One region of the Paenibacillus enshidis genome, then DNA from elsewhere that is predicted to be linked to it. Evidence: riboswitches for the same ligand, from Rfam matches in the RefSeq annotation. Region 1 holds a riboswitch; the other holds the start of a gene.
What was found. Region 1 has a riboswitch for FMN ahead of ribE (riboflavin synthase). Riboswitches for the same ligand answer to the same signal wherever they lie in the genome.

Region 1 (11,108 bases):
ATAGCCCGTTTTGACCCCATCCGCACCCTCGTAAAGCCGCAGCATCTTATTTTTGTTATGCCAGGAATAGTCCCACTGCTCGTTGGGATTGGGGGCCTTTCTGGTTTCTGTTTTGACAATTTCCCGGAACACCGGATTCCGGAGCGCATACGCTGTAAGCTTCGCCATATCATTGGCTGTGGAATAATGCCCTTCTACATCCAAACCGTGCGGATTGGCAAAATGGGAATGCTCAAGCCCCAACTGTTCAGCTTTGGCGTTCATCAGAAAGACAAAGCCCTCTTCTGAGCCGCCGACATGCTCGGCGATGGCCGTGGCGGCATCGTTGCCGGAACGGAGCATCAGGCCGTACAGCATGTCTTCCAGTTTCATCTGCTCTCCCAGCTTTAGAAACAGGGAGGAGCCTTCTTTGCCAAAAGCGTTCCGGGACACGGTAACCTTGTCTTTGAGGTTGCCATGCTCTATAGCCACAATGGCGGTCATGATTTTGGTCAGGCTGGCAATTCTCATCTGGTTGTCGCCCTCTTTTTCATACAGTATACGTCCTGAGGAAACATCGATCAGCGCTGCGGCTTGGGCATGGTTGGCCGGCTCGGGCGGAAGCCCGGTTTCAGGAGCTGCCACGGCCGCTGCGGACTCGAATAGAAGGACGATGGATATGAGCAGGCTTATTGAGACAATCCTGTGGCGTGTTAACATGGCAATCCTCCGGTTCGGATATGGTCTTGTACCATTTTATGTACTTGCTGTCGAAAGTATGTCCTTTCCAAAGCCGAAAAATCCTTTCCGTTCAGACATTCACCGGCCTGCCCCGGAGAAATCTGATACGGAAAGGATTAAGATTAGCTGTATGGCTTAACACCACTGATTACAGGTAAGATGTAGTGGTATGATCCGTGCTGCTGACCGGAACTTGCGGCGCCATTTGGCTTTCGGGCATTCCGGCTGTCGCAGTCGATCCTGAAACGCCGGTACGTCCGATCATGGACTGGATTTTATCGATCAGATGCGGCGTAGAGTCGATAATCTTCTCAAACAGATGGGTCTGGTTATCCAGTGGCACAATCTGGACACCTTGCCGGCCTACAACGAGAAATGCAATCGGCTGGATGGAGACGCCTCCCCCGCTTCCGCCACCAAACGGATGCCCAGCCTTCATATCTGAAGATGCCGAATGGTCCGCTACGTCGTCCATCACGTTAAAATCACTGCCCCCTGCCGCAAATCCGAAGCCTACTCTGCTGATAGGCAAAATGACGGTTCCGTCCGGCGTTTCCACCGCATCCCCTACAATGGTGTTGACATCCACCATGCCCTTGATGTTTTCCATTGCTGTTTGCATGAGTCCCTGAATCGGATGATCTGACATAAAAGCTCCCTCCAGTTCATTAAGCTAGGTTTTTTCTTCACTTATCATCCCCAATTGCATTTGAGTTATGTAGCGCAATTATGGGTTGATTACCGTATGAAGCATCTGCGGGCCTCCATCATAGAGGAAACAAAAAAAGCTGATCTTTAACAAGACCAGCCTGAATCCGTTTTTGCTCTGTATCGAAAATATGTAATATTTAAATCATGCACTCTAGTGCTCAGATATATGACCAGACGGTTTCCTGGTAAACACTTTTTTCCATGTTTTAAAACCTCCGGGTACTTTTAAAATGCCGGCCAGCAGCCTGATCAGCGAAATGATCACATAAGCCATGGATATGGAGGCACTGCATACCACATTCATGGAAAAATAATTCCGTTCATCCCATGACGGAATGACGGATAAGGCCGGTACGCAATCATATCGCACATGCCCGGTTGTCCAACCCACGACAGAATTCTTTAGCGCCCAGACCGCCCCGGTCAGAACCGCTGTCTGCGAGCAATCCTGTACACCGAGCTTGGTTGTCCATTTCAGATGGGAAAGGGTGATATGGGCGACCGTTTTATTGATCCACTGTTTCAAGGAGACTGTATTTGCGAGAAGAAGGCGGATATTGCGCAACATCTCCTCGATCATGCTTTTGTCGACTACAGCATCCTCCTTGTCCGCTTTATCCTCCCCCACATTCACGTACCTGTCGAGCCTTACCCATATCCCCTTGCGAAATCGGTCGATCACGACAGAAGGCAATTCATACTGGAAACGAACGAGCCCATAAAGCATGTGAACCTGCAAACGGGCATAATCATTATTAGCCTGTTTAAGCACCTCGGCGTGAATCTTCACTCTGGAGAGCAGAACGGCCAGAACAATTAAAATCAATGCGGCAATGACTATCCATATCCACACAGCCGACTTCACAGCTTACCTCCTTCCCGTCCATATACCTGGATGTACATTATGACGTTTAGTATAGCCCTGGAAAAGGAAAACATTCGTTGCGCCCCGCTGTACAGGCAAAACAAAACAGGGATTCCGCACAGCCGAAAGCTGCTGGGGCATCCCTGTTTTGAGTGTATTTTTACTCTTCTTTATATTCGATATCTTCTATGGTCAACTGCTGCTGCTCGTCCAGCTTGCTGAACAGAAGCTGCGTCTCTTCCTCCAGCTGATCCGTATCCTCAAACAGCTCAGGCTGTGGCAGCTCGTCGAGGCTTCCCAGGCCAAAGTACTCCATAAATGCTTTGGTCGTTCCGTAAAGAATCGGCCTGCCAATGGCGTCTGCCCGCCCTGTCTCTTCGATCAATTCTTTATTGACAAGCGTATGAATGGCACGCTCGGATTTCACTCCACGTATTTCTTCAATCTCGATCCTGGTGATGGGCTGCCTGTAGGCGATGATCGCCAATGTTTCCAGAGCAGCCTGGGAAAGGGACACACGTGCCGGGGAATATGCCAGCTTTTCGAAATAAGGGGCATGGTCGGAAAGTGTGGCAAGCTGGTATCTGCCGGCCAACTTCAGCATCTGCAGCCCTCTTCCTTCCTTTTGCATATCGTTCTTCATGTCTTCAAGACAATCCGTGACCAGTTCAGGGCGCTGCTCTGTAATTTCGGCAATTTGCTTCACGGTCAAGCCTTCTTCACCCGCGAGAAACAGCAGCCCCTCAATAATCGATTTCAGTGTCGGATAATCCATCAGCACGTAAATCCCCTCTCCACTCCATCACAATATCATCAAAAACTTTCTCCTGATAACATACAATCTGCTTCATCTTCATCAGCTCCAGAATGGCGAGAAACGTCACCACAATCTCGTGCCGCTGCATGTCGTCATGCATCAGCCGCGAGAACAGCAGCCGGCTGCCCGGGCCCGCCTTTTCGAGCACGGTCAGCACCTGCCGTATCCGGTCCTTTACGGAGATTTCGTCCCTATGGATCCGGGCTACCGTGGTTCTCCGCTCCGCTCTGCGCAGCGCACGCTTAAAGGCGGCGATCAAATCAGCCGTGTGCAATCCAAGCACCGGGTTGGCCGGCTCGCTTGGAACGTAAGAACTCAAGTCTTCAGGCTCCTTGCTGAACATGAGGCTGCGTTCCCATTCCTTTTCGCTGAGATGGCGGGCAATTCCTTTATACTTGCGGTATTCTATCAGCTTCTGTACCAGCTCTTCGCGCGGATCGTAATCCTCATCCTCGTACATGTCATATTCGTCCATGTCGATGACCGGCGGTTTCGGAAGCAGCAGCTTGCTTTTAATCGACAAAAGGGTCGCCGCCATGACCAGAAATTCGCTTGTAACGTCCAGCTCAAGCTCCTGCATCGTATGAATGTAGTTCATATATTGATCCGTGATTTCACTGATCGGTATGTCCTGAATGTCAATCTCAGCTTTCTCGATCAGATGCAGAAGCAAATCAAGTGGCCCCTCAAACGTTTCCAGTTTATAAGTTACTACCGTCAAAGCATTTTTCCTCCCGCCAAATTCACAAACTGCAGTGTATCAGAATGTCAGAGCATTTGATAACCCGAGTTAAAACTGTTTTGTCAGATTCGCCATTTCAATCGCAGCCATCGCGGAATCCCAGCCTTTATTGCCAGCCTTCGTGCCTGCGCGTTCAACAGCCTGTTCAATATTTTCCGTCGTGACAATGCCGAAAATAACCGGCACGCCTGTTTTGAGATTAATGGCGGCCACACCCTTGGCTACCTCATTGCACACATAGTCGTAATGGGTTGTTGATCCGCGGATGACCGTTCCGAGCGTAATGACGGCATCAAACTTTCCGCTTTCCGCCATTTTTTGGGCAATCAAAGGGATTTCGAAAGCCCCGGGCACCCATGCGACCGAAATCTCATCATCGCCAGCCCCATGCCGCTTCAGTGCATCAAGCGCCCCACTCAGCAGCTTGTTTGTAATAAATTCATTGAATCTTCCAACTACAATACCATATTTTAATCCGGAGGATACAAGATTTCCTTCAAAGTAATTTGCCATTCTGATCATCAGCCTTCCCGAGTTTGGTTTTTAAGTATAATACTGCTTTATTAATGCTCATTCTGCTCCAGCGTTTCGAACGTAAGAAGATGTCCCAGCTTCACCTGCTTTGTATGAAGATAATTGGAGTTATCCTCATTCTCCGGAATTTGAATAGGCACACGTTCGACCACTTCAAGACCGTAACCCTCCAGGCCTTTAATTTTTCTTGGGTTATTGGTCAGCAGCCGAATCTGGCGCACCCCCAAATCCCTGAGCATTTGGGCACCAATGCCGTAATCGCGCAGGTCAGCCGAAAAACCAAGCTTCAGATTGGCGTCTACCGTATCAAGACCTTCTTCCTGAAGTTTATAGGCTTTCAGCTTATTTATCAACCCGATACCCCTGCCTTCCTGTCTCATATAAAGGAGAATACCGGCGCCCTCTTCCTCGATTTGGTTTAAAGCAGCCGCGAATTGCGGCCCGCAGTCACAGCGGTGCGAATGGAACACATCGCCTGTCAGGCATTCAGAGTGGACCCGCACCAGGACCGGTTTCGCGGGATCAATCTCGCCTTTGACCAGCGCTACATGCTCCTTGTTGTCCACCTCATTGGAATAAGCCACCGCCTGGAACTCTCCAAAGTCGGTCGGCATGCGCACAGCCACCTCCCGCTCCACAAGCTGCTCGCTGGCGATCCGGTAGCTGATCAGATTTTTAATGCTGATCAACTTCAGACCGTGCTGGGCGGCAATGATCGCCAGGTCCGGCAGCCGGGCCATCGTCCCGTCCTCCTTGATCACTTCGCAGATCACGCCAGCCGGTGCGGCGCCGCTCAGCTTGGCCAGATCCACGGCAGCTTCGGTGTGGCCTGCCCGTCTTAACACGCCGCCTTTCTTGGCGATCAGCGGAAACATATGGCCAGGTCTGCGGAAATCACCCGCCGCTGCCGCCGGATCAACGAGCGCCTTGGCGGTCATGGAACGCTCTACAGCGGAAATTCCTGTCGTTGTTTGAGCATGGTCCACCGACACGGTAAACGCCGTGCCGTGATAATCCGTATTTTGCGACACCATCGGCTTAAGTTCAAGCTCATCAGCCCGCTCCTGCGTAATGGCCACACATACGAGACCGCGTCCCTGCGTGATCATAAAGTTGATCGCCTCCGGGCTGGCCTTGTCGGCTAGCACCACAAAATCCCCTTCATTCTCACGATCCTCATCATCCACCACGATGACAACCTTGCCCTGTTTGAGATCGGTTATGGCATCCTCAATCGAATCAAAAACGATATTCTGTTCCATGTATTTTTCCCTCCTTGTTCATGTTGAATGGATACCGGACTTGCCTCAGGAGAACCCGTGCTCAGCCAGGAAATCGAGATCCAGCTGTTTAGGGACTTGCGGCTCCCGATTGTTCCTGTTGAAGAACAACAAATGCTCCACATATTTGCCGAGAATATCGCATTCGATATTGACAGTATTCCCCGCCCGCTTGCCGCGTAAAGCCGTCGCTTCCAGCGTGTGCGGAATAATGGATACGACGAAGGACGACTCCTGCAGCATGGCCACCGTCAGGCTGATCCCGTCGATGGTCACAGAACCTCTCGGCACCAGATATTTGAACAGCGCATCATCATCCGGTATGATCTCGTACACGACCGCATTCTGGTCCCGGGTGATACGGGCAATCCGGCCGGTCCCATCCACATGGCCTTGCACGATATGGCCGCCAAACCGGCCGCCCGCTGCCATGGCCCGCTCCAGATTGAGAGGGCTGCCGGACTGAAGCTCGCTTAAATTGCTGTGCCGGTATGTCTGGGGCATGACATCCACCGTGAAGCTTCGTTCACCGATTTTGGTTGCTGTCAGACATACCCCGTTCACGGACACACTGTCGCCAATTTTCAGATCCTCAAGCACTACCGCAGCGGAAATCTCCAGCTCCATCGCTTCCCCGCTGCGTGCAGCTTTGCGGAGGATGCCCACTTCTTCAATAAGACCTGTAAACAACGGCTCCTGCCTCCTTTCTAGTTACCCAAGGCCTTATTAGCCTGTATTCCTACAACCGGAATGCTCAGAACAGTACGAAAAACCGTCTATCGATTAAAAAGCCCCCGGCGTATATCGCCAGGGGCAGGGATTAAGTAGTGAATCAACTTTCATTAAGCATACACAAACAAACTTCAAAAGCTCAAATCTATGTACAAGGCTACGAGAAATAAGCCTCCGCACTCATGCAAACCGCACTGGCCAGACTGAACATTTTGAAAATGTGTATATGAAAGTTAGCGCTTGACTGCAAAATGCGCTGCGTCCACCATCCTTCTCCCATCCAGACTATACTGTCGGTCCCGGATTCGCACCAGGTCCACCTTCAGCCACTCTTGACAAGCAGCATCCGGGTCACGGACTGAGCCGCCTGAAATCATGTTATTCAAGCGTCATCACCGCCGGTAGGGAATTTCACCCTGCCCCGAAGGATAGCTATTCGATTAGGACTGCCTAAACTTCAAAAGGCAGGAATTTCTTCAGTCGGTTGTAATTGAGCAAATCGTAACACTTTGAAACACAAAAAGCAAGCAGGTGTTCTTTTGTACGGTAAGAGGTGCTCCGAGAACGAAGCATTCCTACAATCGCTGTTGACCCTTCGGGCCAAAGGCGACCGCTCCGCTTTTCCGGAATTGCTTCGTCCTCTCCGCTGCAACGTGCATCTCCCTGCCAAAACCAAAATTCAAGCGATTCAGACTGATGCGGATATTGCTTTTGGTTGGCCTTATATATTCGAATATACTCAGACAGTAGATTAGACATTTTTATTTTTGTTTAGTTTTAAAAACTTCAATTATATTCATTAAGAAAAAAATTAAGATAATGATAATGAGTAAAAATTTTAAAGTTAATAGGAATGTATTGCTTGTTACTATCCAAGTGTATCCAAATGCAATACCCAACACCGATATTACAATATTCTCTATGTGTTTACTTTGAAACCTTGTCATAATAAATTTCATGACCATTATAACTGTAATTATTACAAGAAAAATCCATCCAAAATATAAAGTCATATTTTCCTCCTCCACTAAAGTTATAAGCCTAAATCAATTGATTTAGGCTTATAACTTTATACTTATGATATACGCTAAATGTTTCTCACATAATTGTAGGCTCTTTCTAAATCGTCATTGCAATCGTTGTAATCGTTATAGGCTGCTATAGCAGATGCAACTGCACCAGATCCAGAAATGACACCCCCAATCAAAGTCTCCCAAGTTACTACAACACCACCAATGGCAGCAGAAAATAATGCCATATTGTCACGGAAAGAACCATAGTGATCGGAAAATAAATCCATAGTATTCATTGCGCGAACCACATAAGAATTAGAAATTCTACCTGTTGCACTTGCATGATTGCCCCCAGGTCTAAACGTCTTGGTTAACTCACTGTAAGTATTAAATGTGTAAGTAGTATAGTCCCCATAATAATGGCTGATCTCTGGGACTCCACCGGAATCCTGTGCTGCAGCTATAGATAAATTCGAATCTGGAAGAGGTACATCAATAGGTTGAGATAAGATTTCTTGATCTACCTGTTCCCCATTAATGAAGTATTCGCCACTATCAGTTACTTCAAACTTAACACTCTCGGATTTGTCTTGTAAATCATTTTTCACTTCAGTAGAGGCCTCCGGTGTAAATTCATAATGACTTTTTGTTGTCAGCAAAACCTCCGTTTTGTCTTCTTCTACATTGCGATTATTGATACAATCAGCAAAGAAGATACCATCATTTTAAATTTAACCAAAATAAAACCTCTTTTTGTAATATTATTACATAGACAATTTTACCATGGAAAAAAAGGGCTGTAAATCTCTAAAATAACATTTCAAGAGAGTTGATTTCATAATTCAATTTGTGCGCGCTGTTCTCCCTACAACCCGAGTAGAAATACTCGACAAAGGGGGAGCGGTGTATTTATATACATCGAACTTTGTATCTGAATGGGCAGGGGAAGTACCTGCTTAGGTGGAAAGCCTGCAAACCTACCCTAAGACCCGCGACATGCGAAAAGGATTCTCTCCCTTTTGGTATGAGAGCTCGCTGAGGACGGCGAAACGCAGACCTGTGAAGCGGTTAGCAAAGTAGTCGGGGGGTCACGCGTTGCTAAGGTCAGGATGTGCCTGCTGGCACCGACGAATCTCTGAGCGTACGGCTCGTAAATTTCAGTGTCGGCGAATCAGAAGCTGCACGCCCCTGTTAAGGGGTTCAGTCATGGCTGGTGTAGTTAAATTGTGCATTCGGCGATCTCTATCCGGCATAGGATAGAAGTTCTGCGTCCACAGGCTGGGGACAAAAGAACGGCTGACGGGTTAAAGGAGAAACCTAAGGCAACGATAAAAGACTAGGATACAAGGAACAGCGGAACTCTGAAAGGGGATGCAAAGGAGAGAGAACTCCAAAGCCTCGAAACAGCAGGGAATGGCTGTTGAATTCAGAGGGCAGCAGCCCGTAGTAGTGAGGACAGGTCGCCGATAGTCACTACGCCTAGCGATAGGCGAAGGAGGATACAAACGACCCGAGCGAAGGGGCATAGTCATGGCGAAGTTTTTTTTTCTGGAAACGAAGCATACAACCGTTAGGGAAGCCGATGCGCAAACCTGACTAATCCCAAAACAATTCCCTCGAAGGAGGTGATTGCCTTGGCCCAACCATCTAACTTATCTGGACAAACAGTTCTATCGACAGACTTTAAAGCCGGATCTCGTCATCGATCCTAAGTGACGGCAACGATTTTGATTGACAAAACTAATCACAAGATATACAGTTGATCTATCAACAGTTGATAGATCAATGGAATGGAGGCTTTAATGGATCTAGAAACACTAAAAGAACAAATATATTATCAAATCCAGTTGGTCAATAAAGATTTATACACTAAGTTTGAGTTCTGCGTTGGAAGCAGTCCTTCCCGAACTGAAATTTTAAAGTTTCTTTATGAGAATGGAAAAATAGCACAAATGAGTCTTCAAAAGAAACTTAACATTGATAAAGCTGCAATAACTAGACATTTAAAACAACTGGAAGCGTCAAATTATATTGAGCGTACCAAAGAAGATAAAGACCAGCGTGTAACATGGGTAGAGCTTACTTCTTCTACAAAAGAAGAAATCGATTATTTGTTTAAACAAAGAGAGCGATTTCTAAGTGAAATCCTTGCCGACTTCTCATATGAGCAGTTAAAAGTGTTTTATGAAATGTTAAATACCATGCAAGACAATATTTTAAAAACGACAAAATAATAAAACAACATGGAGTGATTGAAATGGATTCGAATAAAACAAAAGAGCGCAAAGATACATTTAAGCAGATCATAGAAGAACGTCGCTCTATCAGAAACTATGATGTGAATGCAAAAATCTCTCGAGAAGAGATAGAAGAAATGCTTGAATTAGCAACAAAGGCGCCCTCTTCAACTAATCTGCAGCCATGGCGTTTTATTGTTATTGAAAGTCCTGAAGCAAAAGAAAAATTACTTCCGTTAGCTGCCTTTAACAGTAAGCAAGTAACAACTTCTGCTGCTGTGATTGCCGTATTCGGCGATTTAGATCATGTAGAATATCTAAATGAAATTTATTCAAAAGCTGTAGAAATAGGCGTTATGCCTCAAGAAGTAAAAGATCGAATGGTAGAACAGATTTCTGCAGGATATGCTACATTAACCAGAGAGCAGAAAAAGGAAGTTGTGCTAATTGATAGCGGATTAGTTTCGATGAATTTAATGTTAGTAGCGAAAGCGTATGGTTATGACACGAACCCGATTGGTGGTTATGATCGAGAAAATCTAGGAGAAGTTTTCGGATTAGAGAAGGAACGTTATGAACCTATCATGTTGATATCAATTGGGAAAGCTATAGAAGAGGGATATCCTTCCTATCGTTTACCGGTCTCAACCGTAGCGAAATTCCATTGAGATACGGTTATTCTAATACATTCCTATAATGAATTTTGAGCGTGTTGTTATGTGTATAACTGCTCGGGAAACCTTTATAAAGAACGTTCCAAAGAGGATTTTTCGCTCAGCACAAAAGATCCAAGACAGAAGACTTCTTCACTGTCCTGGATCTTTTTTTGTCAAAGCAGGAATCTTAGAAGGATCATTTGATAACGCAAGAGTGACTGCTTTATGTTGTCTGGGATACGCACACAGCAGCGGAGAGGACGAAGCAATTCCGGAGAAGCGCAGCGTTCGCCTTTGGCCCGAAGGGTCAACAGCGATTGGAGGAATGCTTCGTTCTCGGAGCGCCTCACACCATGCAAAAGGAGATCAATTATGCCTGAAGCTCCATATATTTTTGGGAAAGCTCTTCAAACCATACTTTATCATTCATCTGCAGCGCCAGATCGATTAAATCCGCCAGTTCTTCTCTTTCCAGTTCAACATCATCATCAAAGGAAACGACGGCTGTAGCCAGCGGGTTCTGCTTGAAGCCATTGCGGAAATCATAATCCAGCCGCAGATCGATAATCCCGTCAATATATTCACATTTCAGGAAATATATGATTTCACACATCAGTACAGGACGCACTTCATTTTCCAGAATGCAGTCCATTACTTTTGCGGAGTAATGCTGGTTGGTAAGACTGAATTTATGGTCAGCCGCCGGTCTTTCTCTGCCAAAATCATCCGTGAATTTCAGCTCAACCGGGTACAGGTTCATTACTTTTCCCATCTGCTTTTTCGTTATCTCGATTATTTCAC
Region 2 (11,108 bases), on a different contig from region 1:
TGCAGACCACCTCATAGTTGATGGTCCCTAGCCAGGAAGCCAGCTCATCCGCGGAAATGATCGCGCCGGATTGCTGGCCGATGAGAACAACCTCCTCGCCGGCCTGAATTTCTTCCGCCTCTGCGGCGAAAGCTTGCAAAGAAACCATACACTGGTCCATACAAATGGTGCCCAATACCGGAACGCGACGGCCGCGTATCAATACTTCCGCTTTACCACTCAGCATCCGCGAATATCCGTCGGCATAACCGACCGGAAGCGTACCGATGAGCTCCTGGGAAGCTGTTGTATATTGGGTCCCATAGCTGATGCCCCAGCCAGGGGGAAGAGTTTTGACGTAGGACAATTCGGTCCTCAGCGTCAAAACCGGGAGCAGTTCAACAGCCTGACGGTTCACCTCATGGGAAGGATACAAGCCGTACATGGCGATGCCGATCCGGATCATGTCGAAAGACAGCCCCGGCATGTCCAAAGCCGTTGCACTGTTTCCCGTATGTATGATGGGAATGGAATAGCCTTTCCCTTGCAGCGCCGACGCCACACCCTGAAATCTCCGGTATTGTTCCAGTGTATAGCTTTTATTTTCTTCATCCGCCCGGGCAAAATGAGTGTACATTCCTTCCAGTTCCGCCTCTTCCGTGTTCCAGACCTTCTCGATAAAGGCGAATGCGCCTTCATCCGGCAGCAAGCCGAGACGTCCCATGCCACTGTCAATTTTGATATGCACCTTCAACCGGCGCGGGCTCCCTTTACGGTCAAGCGCCTGAACGGCCTCCAGCACCTCTGTCGTGAACAGCGTCAACGTAATCTCGTTCTCCCATGCCGTCTGCACAGCCTCCGGTGACGTATAGCCAAGAACCAGAAGAGGCAGGGTAATTCCTGCCCTGCGAAGTTCAATGGCTTCGTCCAGAAATGCCACGCTGAGATAATCAGCCCCGAGCTGCTCCAGCTCTCTCGATACCTCTACCGCTCCATGACCGTAAGCATTGGCCTTGACGCACGCCAACAGCTTCATTTGCTGTGGCAGCGCATGGCGAATGCCCTGGTAATTGAAGCGCAAATGATCAAGATTGATTTCCGCTCGGGTCGGTCTGTATTGTACTTGCACTGTAGGTCACCTTCTTCAAAGTCTTGGATGCGAGCCGGATCGCACGCTGCGATGTAAGCTGAATAGTTACCATGGTAATGTTCCGTGCCGCGACTGTCAATGAAGCAGGGCCAGACATATACAAATGCAGGAAAACAGCGGATGAAAAAAGACGGACAGCGGCAGCAGCAGAGCGAGTACCCTACCAACCATCACTATCCGCCTATAAGGATTTATTTACCCGATTGATCCTGCATAGACGCGGCAATTTGAATCATTTCCTGAACAGGCAGGTCCGCACTCGTAATTCTGAACTCCACACCGTCCATCATCCAGGTCAAAGTCTGCTGCTGATCTCCTGTCAATACACCTACCACACCAAAGCCCATATCGATCGGATCGCCTGCCGCAAGGGATACAGCCCGATCAAGCGGCCGGCTCTCCACAATCGTATAATTGTATTGTCCGGCATAACGCATCATCACCGCGTAGGTCTCGCTGTCCTCGATTTCCGGCATATCCCTCATCTGCACGCCTGCAGGCATGTAGGTCGGCTCAATAATTCCGAATTCACTCATGGCCGGGTCTTCACTTCCCTGGTCAGATTGGCCGTCAGCTCCTGCATTCGGCTCCCCGGCCCCGGCATCTGCATCACTGGCCTCGATACCATCAGCAGCCGGTTGCTCCTCCGTCCCGTTAGCTTCACCTGCTGCCGGCCCGCTCGTACCCGTTCCCGCCTGATCCGGGTCTCCTGTTTCATCCGAGGTTCCTGTTTGATCCGGGTTGTCCGATGGCTTGTTCCCCCCAGTCTCCCCAGTCTCCGCTTGCGGCTGCGCGTCCTTCGTGTCCCCTGAATTGGATGGCGGAACAGCCGTGCTGCCTGCACCCATATTGCGCTCCATATCAAAGGCATCCTTGTCAAATTCGGTTCCGAATTTGAAATCGCTGAATTTCAAATCGACTACAACTTTGGCATTGGCGTCGGACACCTGCACCTGCTGCGGGGCATAATTGTCCTTGGCAAGCCAGATTTTTTGGCGGACAAGCGCATGGCTGTTGTAATTAGCGGCAACATCGAAGATGTAGGCTTTGTCATCGTTAGCCAACTGGCGAGTCTCATCCCCTATGATGCTGCGCACCAATGTCTCGTACAGATAGACCTGCCCCTGATTATCCGGCCAGTCGCTTTTAAAGCGGAAGCTTTTGTTCAGACTTGGTGTAAGGACGAATACCCCCTCATCATTCCGCAGCACAATCTGGGTAATATCCTTCTTCTCATTCGTCATGGCTATACGATAATACGAAGGCTTGCGGTAGGATATATCCACCAGATATTCCTGTGGCGTCTGGCCCGTATGCAGGGTCATCAGCGCCGTACCGTGATAGCTGTCCATCCCGCTTACCACATCACTTAAATCTTTAACCACATCGTCCGCACTTTTCTTGCCGCAGCCAGCCAGCAGCACGGTCACGCACATGATCATGGCAAGTATCCATGAACTCCGGCGCATATCATCAACCCCTTCAGCATGTTTTAATTCGAATTAGTACATGTCTATGAAAGACTTGTTCGATTTATGCTGACTAGCCTGACAAGCTGCGTCTAAATACTGGCTTTCGATTCATTCAAAATTCTGAAACTTCATGAAATATCCCTGCCTCCTTCATGTAATTTTCACTGGACGAAGCATGCAGACAGCTGTAGAATATATACTATCTAAAAAAACGGAATAAGGATCTTCGGGGTAGGGTGAAATTCCCGACCGGCGGTATGGCTCCTGGAGCCGAGCCCGCGACTCCGCTGCCTGTCATTCAGACAGCGGACTGATTTGGTGAGATGCCAAAGCCGACGGTACAGTCCGGATGGAAGAAGATCACACAATAAACCACGTTAGCGGGTTCACGGGGAACAGTCTGCTCTTTTGGGCTCATTCAACTTCCTGTGATGTCGTATACGTTCAGGTTTATTTGATCATCAGTCCCCGTCCGTGTTTAACCACACGCGAGCGGGGGCTTTTGCCTCTATGGGTCCTTTATCCACAAAGGAGCTAACAATCATGAGTGAAACTACAGCGTCATCCACAGCTATTTTGCGGGAAGCACCTGTAAAAAGCGGCTTTTGGCTCGTCGTCATCGGAGCAGCCTTATGGGGCGTTGATCCCCTGTTCCGCATCCTGCTGCTGGATCATCTGACCTCCACGCAGATTGTGTTGCTGGAGCATGTAATTCTGTTTATATGCGCCGCGCCGGTGTTATGGCGACACCGCGGAGAATTAAAGCGGGTGCGGCTGCGCCACGTCCTGGCTCTGCTGTTCATTTCCTGGGGCGGTTCGGCCCTCGCCACCGTGCTGTTCACGATGGCCCTGTCTGACGGCAATCCGAATGCGGTGCTGCTGCTGCAGAAGATGCAGCCTCTTTTTGCCATCATCATGGCCAGAATCATTTTGAAGGAACTGTTGCCCCGCTACTTCAGTGTTTTGCTGCTGGTCGCGCTGGCCGGCACTTATATGCTGACCTTCGGCTGGTCGATGCCTTTCAGCCATGTCAACGAATTTATGCAAATCGGCAGCCTGCTCTCGTTAGGCGCTGCCGCTTTATGGGGCGGCTCCACCGTCATGGGCAGATATTTACTTGGCACCATGAAATATGAGACAGTAACCTCCCTGCGCTTTATGCTGGCTCTGCCCCTGCTGCTCGTAATGACCTCTGTGGAGCAGGCTCCCTGGCAGCTTCCGTCAGGCACATGGGCCGCTGGTGCCGTAATTCTGAATCTGGTGCTGCAGGCACTGCTGCCCGGACTGCTCAGCATGGCGCTGTACTACAAGGGGCTTAGTTCTACCAAGGCCTCCTATGCCACGCTGGCCGAGCTCAGCTTCCCAATGATTGGCGTGCTCATTAACTGGGTCGCCTTTCACGAACTGGTCACCCTTGCACAGCTTACCGGCTTTGTGCTGATCTGGATTACGCTATTTCTCATTTCCAGACAGCCCAGGGAGGCTTCAACATGAGACGAGATTATGCCTCATTATGCAACGACCGCGTTCCTATAAAAGGAACGCGGTCGTTTTTTTCAATAACTTTTCTTTTGGGATTAATGTATTATTTTTACATTATAACTAGGTCTATAAGCTCTTTATTTTAACTCGAATTTAGTCGAATAACATAACAGCAGTTAAATTTTGAAATAGGAGAATACATATGGACAACATTCATTCCAAAAGCTTATTCGCTAAATTCAGGAGACACATCGGTTTAATGAGAACAAAGCTGATTGCTTCTTTCTTGGTCGTACTCCTTGTTCCCAGCCTGTTCATAGGATATTTCTCCTACCAGAGTGCCAGTAACAAGCTGCGCGGCAACATTTCCGATGCGGTAACAACCAATATCGGATTGATCGATTCCAATATTACGGAGTATGTGCAGCCAGTTATAAATACTCTGAACATGTTTGTGAAAGTGCTCTCATCAGAGGACGTCACCGAGCATCCGGAACAGGTTCAGCAGACGTTGGATCAGATGATGGCCACGTACTCCAAGCTGGATGGAGTCGTTATCGCAACTGAAGATGGCAGCTATGTCAGATCACCCGCCAAGGTCGATCCGGAGTATGATCCGCTTGAGAAAATCTGGTACCAGGAAGGCATAAAGCTGAACGGAGACGTTTTTGTTGGCAAACCTGTGGTCAGCACCTCTACCGGCAATCTGGTCGTCACGTTTTCCAGATCTTTGCCTGACGGCAAGGGTGCGCTCACCTTGAATCTTAGCCTGCAGAGTCTTACGGACAATCTGAAGGATATCAAAATCGGCGAGCACGGCGGATTAATCATCACCAATGATGAAAATATGATCGTCGCAGGGGTCGGCCCTGCATATATCAACAGCAAGAAAAAACCGGGGGACCTCTTGAAAGGGCTGCCTGCTGTGGACACAAACGGCGAGACCGCTGCAGCTCATGGCATCAGCTTCCTCGGGCTGCTGGCGGATGTCTTTTCCACCAATCAGCCGCTGACGGGCTGGAATATCTACGGCATCTATGACAACCAGGATTATGATCAGGCGGTCAAGCCGATACTGATCAACAGCCTCGTGGTCATTGTTGTGTCGATTGTCGCAGCGGCCGTCATTATATTCTTGACACTGCGCAGCATTATGGTACCACTGGGCAGATTGCAAAGAGGAACCAAAATCATCAGTGAAGGCAACCTGACGGAACGCATCCATCTGAAGAGAAATGATGAGTTCGGCGAGCTTGCCCGCGATTTTGACCAGATGACGCAATCCCTGCATGCGATGGTGTCGGAGGTCAATCAAACCTCAAGCCATTTGGCTTCGTCGGCTGAAGTGATTAAGGAAAGCACCGAGCAGACCACCCTGTCCGTTCAGTCTGTCGCGGAAACGGTACAGGAGACGGCAGAAACGGCATTAGCCAGTGCTGAATCCTCGGAGCAAACCGCCTTTGCCGTAGAAGAAATGGCAAGGGGCGTCAGCTCTATTGCCGAATCCGCAACCTCCATTGTGGACTCTGCATCCCGGACGGAACACGACGTTGCTAATGGAAGCCACAAGATCACCACCGTGCGCAGCCAGATGGACCGCATTTTACAGGCCGTACGCGAAACAGGAGACTCCATCGACGAGCTCTCCAAGCTGTCGGATCATGCACGGGAGATGAATAATGCGATTGCCGACATCGCCAAGCAGACCAACCTGCTCTCGCTTAACGCATCGATAGAAGCGTCCAGAGCAGGCGAAGCAGGCCGTGGATTCGCTGTTGTGGCCGAGGAGGTCCGCAAGCTCTCCGAGCAATCCAAGCATACAGCCGGCGAAATCAGCACGATCATCGGACAGATGGTGGAGTTGATCGAACGGTCGACCCATCAAATGAACACCGAGGTACGCAATCAGGTCAACGAGGGTCTGCGGGTCAGCGAAGAAGCGCAAACGGCGTTCAACAGCATCGAAGGCTCCACAGCCCATATTGTGGACCAGATCCAGACGGTGTCCGCTGCCGCTGAACAAATTTCGGCGAGCACACAGGAGGTGTCCGCTACCGTTACTGAATTGGCCAACATGTCCAAGCAGTCTGCCGAAAGCGCACAGACGACATCGGCTTCCGCAGAGGAGCAAATGGCCGCGATGGAGGAAATCTCTTCCTCCACCCAGGAGCTCGCGAATATGGCGGAAAGCCTGCAGCAAATGGTTAAGCGTTTTACGATATAATACCTGAATTTATAAAGAGGACCTCTTCCATACCAACAATGGAAGAGGTCCTTTGGCTGCTTGCGAACAAGCAGAATCAGTTCTTCGCTGCAGCAATGAAGAGGACTCGCTTCTCCGCATCCGGGTCCCGGACAACCGTAGTGTCACAGTTGAAAATAACGGTAGCCCGTTCATTCAGATCATATCTTGGCCAGTCCAGCTCCGGAGTAGAGGGGTTCCCGCTGCTGGCAAAGGATACCCAGGCATCCTGCATCCATCGTGACAGGCGCTTCATCTCTTCAGTCAGCGTGATGTTCAGTTCCTTCAATTGCTGCTGGTTGTCAAATACAAACGCAATCTCCGCCCCATGCACCGATTTGCCCAGGAACGGGTGTCCCGGCATGCACCAGTCAAACCGGTACATCCAGACCGGGCCGTAACCTGCCTGACCAGATGCGTATTGTACCGCCGAACGCCAGAAGTACAGGTCTGTCATTAGCTGCGCCTGTCCTTCCACACTGACGGGATACCGGCCGGAAAGCTCGGCGGCATGGGTTATCCCTGTCATCGCCTGAATGGCCTGGGCAGCGGCTTCAGCGCTGATCAAATGCTCCGGCCCTCTCACGAAGTATGCGCCTTCGTCACGGTTGGTGCCGATCATGACAGCCACATCTTGAGCTGCTCCGTGTTCAATGGCTTTCTGCGGCTCCTCCGGCAGCGAGCTGCCGTCTACCACCGGCTGAAAGAGCATCGCAACCCCGGAGGAACCGAATTTTTCATACAATTTGAATCCTGCTGCGGCAATAGCCTCTGTAGGAAGTGTTGAAAGGCGCTCCCTGCTGGATGCATCTACCCCCAACTCATGCAGAAAAGCAGCCGCAAGGCCTGTGGCGTCCTTCGGATTAAGCACCTGGGATGCGCCGCTTTGAAGTATCGCTTTACGGAACAATCCCCTGGCAGCCGGCATCGCCAGCAGTGCTGCTATACTCATGGCACCAGCCGATTCGCCGAATATCGTCACATTGTCCGGATCGCCGCCGAACTCCCGGATGTTCTCCTGAACCCATTGCAGAGCCGCAATCTGATCCAGCAACCCCGCGTTGGAGACCAGATCTTCTCCAAAAGGCGAAAGATGCAGAAATCCGAACGGACCCAGACGATAATTAATCGTAACGACCACCACACCGCCGTTGTTTGCCAGCGCTGTTCCATTATACAGGGACATGCTTCCGGACCCTGTCACAAATGTACCGCCATGGATCCATACCATAACAGGACATGGAGCATCCGCTTTTGGCGCCCAAACGTTCAAATACAGACAGTCCTCCGACGGAGCAGGCTGCCCTGTCCGCGATCCAAAGATGCCTTCAGCCGACTTCTGCGGCTGGGGACAAACCGGACCAAACTGTGAAGCGTCCCGAATTCCCTCCCAGGCTTGCGGAGGCTGGGGAGCGCGGAAACGGAGCGGCCCTACCGGCGGCTGTGCAAAAGGTATGCCTTTCCACGAAAAAATACCGTCCGCTTCTGTACCCTGAAGCTCGCCATTCTTCGTACTGACCCGTATGCTCACCATGCGAATCTCTCCCTCGAAAATAAGCATGACGATGCTCCCGCCCTTTTCCCAGGCAAGCACCATGCCTTATCTAGTTTTTGTGTTCTGTCTTTATTTTATCATCTTCTTCCTTCGGAACCAGCTCGTAAATCTTCTCATCCTCCATCGCATCAATCAGGCGGTCCAACCATTTATAATAGGATTCCGCCTGTTTCATTTTGCCGCGGTCGCGCAGCAGCACCTCTTTCACCGCCTCGCTGGCGTCCTCATCCATCAACAGCTTGTCTACTTCAGAGATCGCCTTCCGCAGCACCTGCAGATTCATTTCCACCGCTTTGCGCCACTTGATGGCAAAATAATCGGTAAAGGTCTGGTGCCAGTCAAATTCTACCTCATATAAATCCTTACGGGAGCCCTTGGTCCACACCTTGTTCACCATTTTCAAATCCAGCAGCGTGCGCATGCTGGTGCTCATGCTTGTCTTGCTCATTTCCATTTCCCGGCCCATATCATCAAGCGTCATCGGTTTATCGGCAAAAAAAAGCAGGCCGTACAGATGCCCCGTGGAAAGCGTTACCCCGTATAAATCCATATTTTTACCGATCGCTTCTATGACCCTCTTCCTTATTTTTTGCAGGGATTCCTGCTGCTTTTCATCTAAATGGTCCAAGCTCATGCTTGCAACCTCCTGTTCATATGCTTAGACGGGGCAGCTGCCTTATTTGTTCGCAGTATCATCCGTTGTAAGATTTAAATCTTTGTCTATTTTAAAAAAAGCTGATTCTGTTGTAAAGAAACGGATCGTGGAGCATCCTAAAGGATACATGAGAATTATATAGCATTGGTTCGTACAGTTTTTTCTGTACGTTCCTTATGAACAGAATTTTCATTTGATAAATTTACAAAAGCTCTGTTACAATTGTTTACGTTGTCAGCCGGATCCAAACGCTGACCGTGTAAAATCCATTGACTTGTGTCAATCGCCATACAAGTGTGTGTTCAAAAAGTCAGGTTTTCAGCACCGAAGCCTATGCTTTCGAAGTGCGTTTTTTCAAAACGCTTGAGTTGGATGAAACTAGGGACTGAGGAGCGGAGCGTACGTGGGGTACGTGAGCACCGGAAGGACCGGCTGAATTCAAGATTCGATGTCGAGTCCGCTTCCTGATTTCCTTCGTGATCAAAAGATGACTTTTGAACAACCTCTCAAGCACCGTGGGGTTAATGGAAAGCGAAAGATATAGAGAAGAGGTGGATTACATGACCATTTTGGAAGTCAAAAATGTAAGCAAGCTGTTCGGGCTGCGGGCTGAACAGGGAGTCGCGCTCCTTGAGCAGGGCTGGACGAAGGAAAAACTTGCCAAGGAAAAGCAAATTACTGTCGGTGTAAACCGGGCCAGCATGGAAATCCGGCAGGGTGAGATTTTTGTCATCATGGGCTTGTCCGGCAGCGGGAAATCGACGCTGGTGCGGATGTTCAACCGCCTGATCGAGCCGACCTCCGGGGAAATCCTCGTTCATGGCAAGGATTTGCGCAAAATGAGCAAGGAGCAGCTGCGTCAGGTACGGCGCAAAACGATCAGCATGGTGTTCCAGAAATTCGCCTTGTTCCCACACCGGACCGTACTTGAAAATGTGGAATACGGGCTGGAAATTCAAAAGGTGGATAAGAGCGAGCGCGAAGAAATGGCTCGCCAAGCGTTGGAGCTGGTTGGCCTGAAAACCTGGGCTGATAAAATGCCTGATGAACTGAGCGGCGGCATGCAGCAGCGTGTTGGTCTGGCCCGTGCGCTTGCCAACGATCCTGAAATTCTGCTGATGGACGAAGCCTTCAGCGCGCTTGATCCGCTGATCCGCAGAGATATGCAGGACGAACTGCTGGAACTGCAGGATAAGATGAAAAAAACGATTATCTTCATTACCCATGACCTGGACGAAGCGCTGCGGATCGGTGACCGGATCGCCCTGATGAAAGACGGGGCTGTTGTACAAATCGGCACACCGGAAGAAATTATGATTCAGCCGGCCAACTCCTATGTCGAACGCTTCGTGGAAGACGTGGACCTGTCCAAGGTACTGACAGCCGCCCATGTTATGCGCAGACCCGAAACGATCACATTGGACCGGGGACCGCGGGTTGCACTGGGACTTATGCGTGAACGCGGAATTTCCAATCTGTTTGTTATAGACCGTTCCAAAAAATTGCTGGGCGTCATTACGGCTGAAGACACGTCGATAGCCCTGAAGCAAGACCGGAATTTGAACGACATTCTGATTACGGACGGCCCGCAAGTGGCGCCGGAAACCGTCATGAATGATTTGTTTGAAATTACAAGCTCGGCCAAAGTACCTCTGGCTGTTGTTGATAACAACGGCAGACTTCAAGGGGTTATTGTGCGCGGTGCAGTGCTCGGCGCGCTTGCCGGAGAAGTATCCATCAAGGAGGTGAATGCCGATGCTGCCGAAAATACCGCTCGCTGAATGGATTCAGGCCATCGTCGATTGGATGGGTCTTCATCTTGGCGGATTGTTCAGCGTCATTTCAACCGTAATTCAAAGCGTCGTTGGGTTCTTTGCAGGACTATTCCTGATGCCCCATCCGCTACTCTTTATCCTGATTGTGGGGATTATCGCTTACTTGATCGGAAGGCTGCCGCTCACGCTGTTTACGGTCATCGGCTTCCTGCTGGTCGACAATCTGGGCTACTGGACCCAGACGATGAATACACTGGGGCTTGTCATTACCTCCGCGTTAATCTCCATCATTCTGGGTGTTCCGCTTGGAATATGGTGTGCCTACAGCAGAACCGCTTCGCGCATCATTACCCCTCTGCTTGATTTCATGCAGACGATGCCTGCCTTTGTCTATTTGCTTCCTGCTGTAACCTTCTTCAGTCTGGGTGTCGTTCCTGGCGTGATCGCTTCCGTTATTTTCGCTATACCGCCAACGATCCGCTTGACCAATCTGGGGATTCAGCAGGTGTCCGGCGAGCTCGTGGAGGCGGCTGACGCTTTCGGTTCCACAGCGGGCCAGAAGCTGTTCAAGGTGCAGCTTCCGCTGGCAATGCCTACCCTGATGGCGGGCATCAACCAGACGATCATGCTGTCCCTGTCCATGGTGGTCATCGCGTCCATGATCGGCGCACAGGGCATCGGTGCGGAAGTATACCGTGCTGTGACCCAATTGCAGATCGGCAAAGGCTTTGAAGCCGGTCTGGCCGTTGTGGTGCTCGCGATTGTGCTTGACCGTTTTACCCAAAGTCTGTTCAAGCC

Region 2: linked by a shared signal. The riboswitch ahead of ACE41H_RS09390 (DMT family transporter) and the one ahead of ribE (riboflavin synthase) in region 1 are both predicted to bind FMN.

Annotation. Positions count from the first base shown of each region.
Region 1 is NZ_JBHHMI010000002.1:358,883-369,990, forward strand. It holds gene ACE41H_RS04280 (D-alanyl-D-alanine carboxypeptidase family protein) at 1-699, opposite strand, end outside; gene ytfJ (GerW family sporulation protein) at 869-1,369, opposite strand; gene ACE41H_RS04290 (DUF2953 domain-containing protein) at 1,583-2,296, opposite strand; gene scpB (SMC-Scp complex subunit ScpB) at 2,457-3,071, opposite strand; gene ACE41H_RS04300 (segregation and condensation protein A) at 3,040-3,834, opposite strand; gene ribH (6,7-dimethyl-8-ribityllumazine synthase) at 3,904-4,368, opposite strand; gene ACE41H_RS04310 (bifunctional 3,4-dihydroxy-2-butanone-4-phosphate synthase/GTP cyclohydrolase II) at 4,419-5,651, opposite strand; gene ribE (riboflavin synthase) at 5,697-6,359, opposite strand; FMN riboswitch at 6,666-6,834, opposite strand; gene ACE41H_RS04320 (hypothetical protein) at 7,489-8,073, opposite strand; gene ACE41H_RS04325 (MarR family winged helix-turn-helix transcriptional regulator) at 9,217-9,648, shown strand; gene ACE41H_RS04330 (nitroreductase family protein) at 9,672-10,319, shown strand; gene ACE41H_RS04335 (IDEAL domain-containing protein) at 10,678-11,108, opposite strand, start outside.
Region 2 is NZ_JBHHMI010000006.1:120,935-132,042, forward strand. It holds gene alr (alanine racemase) at 1-1,108, opposite strand, end outside; gene ACE41H_RS09385 (DUF4367 domain-containing protein) at 1,321-2,598, opposite strand; FMN riboswitch at 2,820-2,966, shown strand; gene ACE41H_RS09390 (DMT family transporter) at 3,145-4,095, shown strand; gene ACE41H_RS09395 (methyl-accepting chemotaxis protein) at 4,343-6,307, shown strand; gene ACE41H_RS09400 (carboxylesterase/lipase family protein) at 6,384-7,859, opposite strand; gene ACE41H_RS09405 (GbsR/MarR family transcriptional regulator) at 7,930-8,514, opposite strand; gene ACE41H_RS09410 (quaternary amine ABC transporter ATP-binding protein) at 9,096-10,316, shown strand; gene ACE41H_RS09415 (glycine betaine ABC transporter substrate-binding protein) at 10,291-11,108, shown strand, end outside.